DNA from 2 places in the Cellulomonas sp. P4_B5_2 genome. Region 1 is predicted to be linked to the other one. Evidence: riboswitches for the same ligand, from Rfam matches in the RefSeq annotation. Region 1 holds a riboswitch; the other holds the start of a gene.

The links. A riboswitch is a leader RNA that binds a small molecule or an ion and turns the genes downstream of it on or off. The one in region 1 is predicted to bind ZMP and ZTP.
Region 2: it holds a riboswitch for ZMP and ZTP, as region 1 does, so the genes downstream of both, glyA (serine hydroxymethyltransferase) here and purH (bifunctional phosphoribosylaminoimidazolecarboxamide formyltransferase/IMP cyclohydrolase) in region 1, are expected to answer to the same signal.

What each region holds. Positions count from the first base shown of each region.
Region 1 is NZ_JBFUHU010000274.1:6-3,582, forward strand. Features, by position in the region: gene purH (bifunctional phosphoribosylaminoimidazolecarboxamide formyltransferase/IMP cyclohydrolase) at 24-1,616, opposite strand; ZMP/ZTP riboswitch at 1,652-1,739, opposite strand; gene purN (phosphoribosylglycinamide formyltransferase) at 1,756-2,403, opposite strand; gene AC1DUQ_RS17270 (hypothetical protein) at 2,479-2,991, shown strand; gene AC1DUQ_RS17275 (PadR family transcriptional regulator) at 3,066-3,577, shown strand, end outside; gene AC1DUQ_RS17280 (DHA2 family efflux MFS transporter permease subunit) at 3,575-3,577, shown strand, end outside.
Region 2 is NZ_JBFUHU010000101.1:6,790-10,424, forward strand. Features, by position in the region: gene AC1DUQ_RS09185 (extracellular catalytic domain type 1 short-chain-length polyhydroxyalkanoate depolymerase) at 1-496, opposite strand, end outside; gene purU (formyltetrahydrofolate deformylase) at 546-1,409, opposite strand; gene AC1DUQ_RS09195 (GNAT family N-acetyltransferase) at 1,458-1,952, shown strand; ZMP/ZTP riboswitch at 1,965-2,053, shown strand; gene glyA (serine hydroxymethyltransferase) at 2,115-3,395, shown strand; partial or broken gene AC1DUQ_RS09205 (tetrahydrofolate dehydrogenase/cyclohydrolase catalytic domain-containing protein) at 3,395-3,635, shown strand, end outside.

The sequences.
Region 1 (3,577 bases):
CGGGAGGCCGCGCTCGCCTGACCTCAGTGCGCGAAGTGGCGCGTCCCGGTGAGGTAGAGCGTCACCCCGGCGGCCTGCGCCGCGGCGATGACCTCCTCGTCGCGGACGGACCCACCGGGCTGCACGATCGCGCGCACGCCGGCGTCGATGAGCACCTGCGCGCCGTCGGCGAACGGGAAGAACGCGTCGGAGGCGGCCACGGCCCCGCGCGCCCGCTCGGCGTCCCCGGCGTTGGCCCTCTCGACGGCCAGCCGGCAGGAGTCCACCCGGTTGACCTGGCCCATCCCCACGCCCACGGACGCACCGGCGTCGGCGAGCAGGATCGCGTTCGACTTGACCGCGCGCACGGCCCGCCACGCGAACGCGAGGTCGGCGAGCGTCGTCGCATCAGCCGGTGCTCCCGCCGCGAGCGTCCACCCGGCAGGGTCGTCGCCCGGGGCGTCCACCTGGTCGAGCTCCTGGACGAGCAGGCCGCCGCTGATCGCGCGACGCTCGGTGCCCACCCCGTCCACGGGGGTGACCTGGAGCAGGCGGATGTTCTTCTTGCGGCTGAGGATCTCGAGGGCTTCGGGCTCGAACGCGGGCGCGACGACGACCTCGGTGAACACGGGTGCGATCTGCTCGGCCGCGGCGGCGGTCAGGGTGCGGTTGGTGGCGATGACGCCGCCGAACGCCGACACGGGGTCGCACGCGTGGGCCTTCGCGTGGGCGTCGGCCACGTCGGTGCCGACCGCGATACCGCACGGGTTGGCGTGCTTGATGATCGCGACCGCGGGGTCCGTGTGGTCGTGCGCGGCACGCCACGCGGCGTCGGCGTCGACGTAGTTGTTGTAGCTCATCGCCTTGCCGTGCAGCTGCTCGGCGCCGGCCAGACCGCGGCCCGCGGCACCGTCGGGCGTCAGGTACAGGGCGGCCTGCTGGTGCGGGTTCTCGCCGTAGCGCAGCACCTCGCCGCGCACCCACGTGGTCCCCGTGAACGCCGGGAAGCCGGAGTCGGCGGCCTGCTCGTCGGGCGCGTACTCCGCCGCGAACCAGCTGGCGACCGCGGCGTCGTAGGCGGCGGTGTGGGCGAAGGCGTCCGCCGCGAGCAGGCGTCGGGCGGCGAGCGTGAACCCGCCGGCGCCCACGGCTGCGACGACCTCGTCGTACCGCGCCGGGTCGACCACGACGGCCACGCTGGGGTGGTTCTTCGCGGCGGCGCGCACCATCGACGGGCCGCCGATGTCGATCTGCTCGACGCACTCGTCGGGCCCGGCGCCGGACGCGACCGTCGCGGTGAACGGGTACAGGTTGACGACGACCAGCTCGAACGGCTCGATGCCGAGATCCTCGAGCTGCGCGAGGTGCGCGGGGAGCCGGGTGTCGGCCAGCACTCCGGCATGCACGCGCGGGTGCAGGGTCTTGACGCGCCCGTCGAGGCACTCCGGGAAGCCGGTGAGGTCCTCGACGCGGGTCACGGGCACACCGGTCGCGGCGATGGTCGCGGCGGTGGAGCCGGTGGAGACGATCTCGACGCCGGCGGCGTGCAGCGCCGCGGCGAGGTCGGTCAGGCCGGTCTTGTCGTAGACGCTGACCAGGGCTCGGCGGACGGGCCGCTGGAAGGTGTTCTCGGACATGGCGCTCCCGGGTGTGCAGGGTCGGCTAGGGCGGACCCATGCACCCAGGCGGGCGGTGCGTGGCGGGGCACTGCGGCCGCTCCCCGGTGGTTGCACCCACCTGCGCCAGTCACGACCGTGGCCGAGTCTAGCCGGTGCATCACCCGACGATCGCGCGCCGGCCCTCGACCCGCAGGCCCTCGCGCGCGATCCGGCCCACCCACTCGACCAGCAGCTCCCGCTCGACGGTCTTGATGCGCTCGTGCAGCGTGGCCTCGTCGTCGTCGGGCTCCACCGCGACCGTGGCCTGCGCGAGGATCGGTCCGGTGTCGACGCCCTCGTCGACCACCATGACCGTGCAGCCGGTGACCTTGACGCCGTACGCGAGCGCGTCCCGCACGCCGTGCGCGCCCGGGAACGACGGCAGCAGCGCGGGGTGCGTGTTCAGGATCCGGCCGCCGAAGCGCCCGAGGAAGGTCGCGCCGAACAGCTTCATGAACCCGGCGAGGACAACGAGGTCCGGCGAGAAGACCGACACCGTCTCGGTGACGGCCGCGTCCCAGGCCGCGCGGTCGTCGAAGTCCTTGAGCGAGACGACCGCGGTCGGGATGCCGGCCTCGCGCGCGATGTCCAGCGCCCGGATCCCGCTGCGGTCCGCCACCACGGCGACCACGCGGGCGCCGTAGGCGGGGTCGTCGTGCGCGGCCAGCAGCGCGGCAAGGTTGGAGCCCGTGCCCGAGACCAGGACCACGAGCCGGCCCGAGTCGCGGGTGGCCGGGGTGGGGCGGGGGGGCGTCTCGTGCGTCACGGGCCGACCCTACTGGCCACCGCGCGGCCCGGGCACGCGCGTCCGCCGACCCCACCGGTGGGCGAGAATGCAGGAGTGAGCAACCCCTACGCGCCCCCGGACGCCGACCGGACGGACGCGCCCGCGCCGCAGGACGGACCGTCCTGGCCGCCGCCCATGCCCCGGCCGCAGGCTCCGGCTGCTCCCGAGCGTCAGCCCCCGGACCCGGAGGAGGCCGCGCACGCCACGCGCCTCATCCGGCTGTTCGGCGTGCTCGTGCTCGGCTCGGTCCTGGTGGCCACGCTGCCGCTGCCCTGGCAGGCCGCGGGGCTCCTGTTCGCGGTCGCCGCCCTGGCCGTGGGGATCCGGGGGCTGATCGTCGCGGGGCGCGCGCGGACCCGCAGCCTGGTGCCGCTGCTCGCCGTCGGGATCGTCATCGCGCTCTCGTGGACGCTCATCCTCGGGGTCCAGCTGGCGCTCTGGCCGGTGCAGCAGGACAAGCAGGAGTGCCTCGAGGGCGCGCTGACGATCAGTGCGACCAACGCCTGCGAGTCGCAGTACGAGCAGGACCTGGACGACCTCCGCAACTCGCTCGAGACGGGCTCCTAGGGCGCGACGACTCATCATGCCGAGCAGATGCGAAACCCAGCATCGTCCAGTGAATACTAGGTTAGTGTGGACGGATGACGATCGAGATCTACGCGCTGAGCGTGCTGCGGCGCGGTCCCGTGCACGGCTACGAGCTCAAGCGGCGCGTACGTCGCCCGTCCATCGCCGCGGTGAACAACAACTCGCTGTACCCGGCGCTGCGACGGCTCGAGCAGTCAGGGGCGGTGACCAAGACCGTCGAGCCGCAGGAGGGCAGGCCTGCACGCAACGTCTATGCCCTCACCCCGAGGGGACGTGAGCTGCTGACGGAGCTCGTCTCGACGCTCCCCCCGGACCTGGCAGCCGACGACGAGGAGTTCCTGCTCCGCGTGAGCTTCTTCGACGAGCTCGCCGTGCCGGCGCGGCGGGCCGTCCTGCAGGCCCGGCAGGACGTCGTGCAGGCCGCGCTCGTCCAGGTGCGCTCGCTGCTCGCCGACGCCGACCCCGCCCGGTCGTGGCGGCGCCGTGCACAGGAACAGCTGGTGGAGCGACTGGAGCAGGAGCTCCTGTGGATCGAGGCGCTGCGGGCGGAGGCGGAGCGGCCGTG
Region 2 (3,635 bases), on a different contig from region 1:
AGGTGGCCAGCAGCACCTCGGTCATCATCGCGCCGGACGAGACGCCCGTGACAAACACGCGGCTGGTATCGGTCGTGTACTGCTGCTGCACGTGCCGGACCATCGACACGATGCTCGTCGGGTCGCTGGCGCCGCCGTGCGTCAGGGCCCCCGACGAGCTGACGTCGAAGCAGCTGCCGCTCCGGTTGGCCTGCGGGTAGACGACGATGTAGCCGTACCGGGTGGCCAGCTCGTCGAACTGCCCCCCGTCGTAGATTGCCTGGGCGGACCCGGTGCACCAGTGCACGACCACGAGCACCGCGGGCTTGGCCGGCAGCGAGTCCGGCACGAACAGGCTCATGCCGAGCTGGCCGGGGTTGCTGCCGAAGCTCGGGACGCTGACCAGCGACGCGGCCTGCGCGGCCGGTGCGGTGGTCAGCGCGGCGGCCGCGAGACCGAGCACGCCGAGGGCGAGGGTGGTGGCGGCCGCGACGGTGCGGCGCAGGGACGGCTTCATCCCCGGAGCGTGCCCGACCGCCGTCCCCCGAGGTCAGGGCACGAAGCGTTTAGCGAAAGACGATGGTCCGGTGCCCGTCGAGGAGCACCCGGTGCTCCGCGTGCCATCGGACGGCACGGGCCAGGGCGCGGCGCTCGACGTCCTGCCCCAGGGCGACCAGGTCCTCGACGTGGCGGCTGTGGTCGACGCGCTCGACGTCCTGCTCGATGATCGGGCCCTCGTCGAGGTCCCCGGTGACGTAGTGCGCGGTGGCGCCGATGAGCTTGACGCCCCGGTCGTGGGCCTGCGCGTACGGGCGGGCGCCCTTGAACGACGGCAGGAACGAGTGGTGGATGTTGATCACGCGGCCCTGCAGGGCCCGGCACAGGTCGTCGGACAGGATCTGCATGTAGCGCGCCAGCACGACCAGCTCGACGTCGAGCTCGCGGACCAGCTCGAGCAGGCGCGCCTCGGCCTGCGCCTTGGTCGCCGCGGTGACGGGCACGTGGTGGAACGGGATGCCGTAGAAGTCGGCCAGCGGCTCCAGGACCGTGTGGTTGGACACCACCGCGACGAGCTCGATCGGCAGGTTCTCCGAGCGCTGGCGGAACGCGAGGTCGTTCAGGCAGTGCGCGGCGGTCGAGCCCATGACGAGCGTGCGGACCGGCCGGCCCACCACGTCGAGCGACCAGTCCATGGCGAACTGCCGCGCGACCGGCGCGAACGCGGCCTCGAGCTCGTCGCGCGGCGTCGACGCGGTGACCTGCACCCGCATGAAGAACAGCCCGGACAGCGGGTCCCCGAACTGCTGGGACTCGGTGATGTTCCCCCCGTGCTCAGCCAGCAGCCCGGCGACCGCGTGGACGATCCCGGGGCGGTCGGGGCAGGAGAGGGTAAGAACCCAGTGCGTGGCTTCAGAGGAGACGGGGGACACGGTGTCCGAGAGTAGTGGTCGTGCGGATCGGCTGACACGATGGGCCGCATGACGCAGCCCGACCTCGAGATCCGTTCGGTGACCGTCGACGACGCCGGTGAGCTGCTCACGCTGCGTCGCGCGGCGTTCGTCACGGAGGCCCAGCAGTACGGAGACCCGCACATCCCCCCGCTCACGCAGACGCTCGAGGAGCTCGAGGCGGACCTGCAGCGCGACGGCGTCATCACGCTCGGCGGCTGGTACGGGCACCGGCTGGTCGGCTCGATCCGGATGCTCATCGAGGGCACCAAGGCCACGCTCGGCCGGTTCGCCGTGGCTCCCGACCTGCAGGGTCAGGGGTTCGGCACCCAGATGCTCATGGCGATCCTGCCGCACCTGCCCGAGGGCATCGAGGAGGTCTGGGTGTTCACCGGCCGCGACTCGGTGCAGAACCTCGCGCTCTACGCCAAGCACGGGTACGAGCACCAGCACGASCAGACGGCCGGCGACCTGACGTACGCGTACCTGCGCAAGATCCTCGGTGATGGGTCCGACGAGGCCTGAGCCTTGGTAGCCTCTACCCGTCGCGACTGGCGCAGCGGGTGGGTCACCACCGGGGAGCGACGCAGCAGCAGACCAACGGGTCGGACGCCTGGGCCCCCGGTCACCACACACGAGTGTGCGGGTGCCGGACGCGCGCGTACACGCTGACTGCGAAGGAGTGCCATGAGCATCCCCCTGATGGACCAGAACATCTCCCAGCTGGACCCCGAGATCGCCGCCGTCCTCGACGGTGAGCTCGCCCGCCAGCAGGGCACGCTCGAGATGATCGCGAGCGAGAACTTCGTGCCGCGGGCCGTCCTGCAGGCGCAGGGCTCCGTGCTCACCAACAAGTACGCCGAGGGCTACCCCGGCCGCCGCTACTACGGCGGCTGCGAGCAGGTCGACATCGCGGAGAACATCGCGATCGCCCGCGCCAAGGCCCTGTTCGGTGCCGAGCACGCCAACGTCCAGCCCCACTCGGGCGCCACGGCCAACGCGGCTGTGCTGCACGCTCTGATCAACGCGGGCGACAAGATCCTCGGCCTCGAGCTGGCCCACGGCGGCCACCTCACGCACGGCATGAAGATCAACTTCTCCGGCAAGCTCTACGAGGTCGGCGCGTACGGCGTGGACCCGCAGACGTTCCTGGTGGACATGGACGTCGTGCGCGAGAAGGCGCTCGAGCAGCGTCCCGACGTGATCATCGGCGGCTGGTCCGCGTACCCGCGCCAGCTCGACTTCGCGGCGTTCCGGTCGATCGCCGACGAGGTGGGCGCCAAGCTCTGGGTCGACATGGCGCACTTCGCCGGCCTGGTGGCCGCCGGCCTGCACCCGAACCCGGTGCCGCACTCCGACGTGGTGTCCTCCACGGTGCACAAGACGATCGGCGGCCCCCGCTCCGGCTTCATCCTGAGCCGTGAGGAGTACGCGAAGAAGATCGACTCGGCCGTGTTCCCCGGCCAGCAGGGTGGCCCCCTCATGCACGTGATCGCCGCCAAGGCCGTCGCGTTCAAGGTCGCGGCCACCGACGACTTCAAGGACCGCCAGCAGCGCACCATCGACGGCGCCCGGCTCATCGCCGAGCGCCTGTCCGCGCCGGACGTGGCGAAGGCCGGCGTCTCGGTGCTCACCGGCGGCACCGACGTGCACCTGGTGCTCGTCGACCTGCGGCACTCCGACCTCGACGGCCAGCAGGCGGAGGACCTCCTGCACTCCGCCGGCATCACCGTGAACCGCAACGCGGTGCCGTTCGACCCGCGCCCCCCGCGCGTCACCTCCGGCCTGCGCATCGGCACGCCGGCGCTGGCCACGCGCGGCTTCGGCGACGCCGAGTTCACGGAGGTCGCCGACATCATCGCGACCGCCCTGATCAACGGTGCCTCGACCGACCTCGACGCGCTCAAGGCCCGGGTGCTCAAGCTCACCGACGCGTTCCCGCTGTACTCCGACCTGCAGCAGTACTGATGACGGCGCAGCTCCTCGACGGGACCGCGACCGCGGCCCGGATCAAGGCTGAGCTGACCGAACGCGTCGCGGCGCTCGCGGCGCGGTCGGTCACGCCCGGGCTGGGCACGCTGCTCGTCGGCGACGACCCCGGCTCGCGCTGGTACGTGGCCGGCAAGCACAAGGACTGCGCCGAGGTCGGCATCGCCTCGATCCGGGAGGACCTGCCGGCCACGGCCACGCAGGACGAGATCGAGGCGG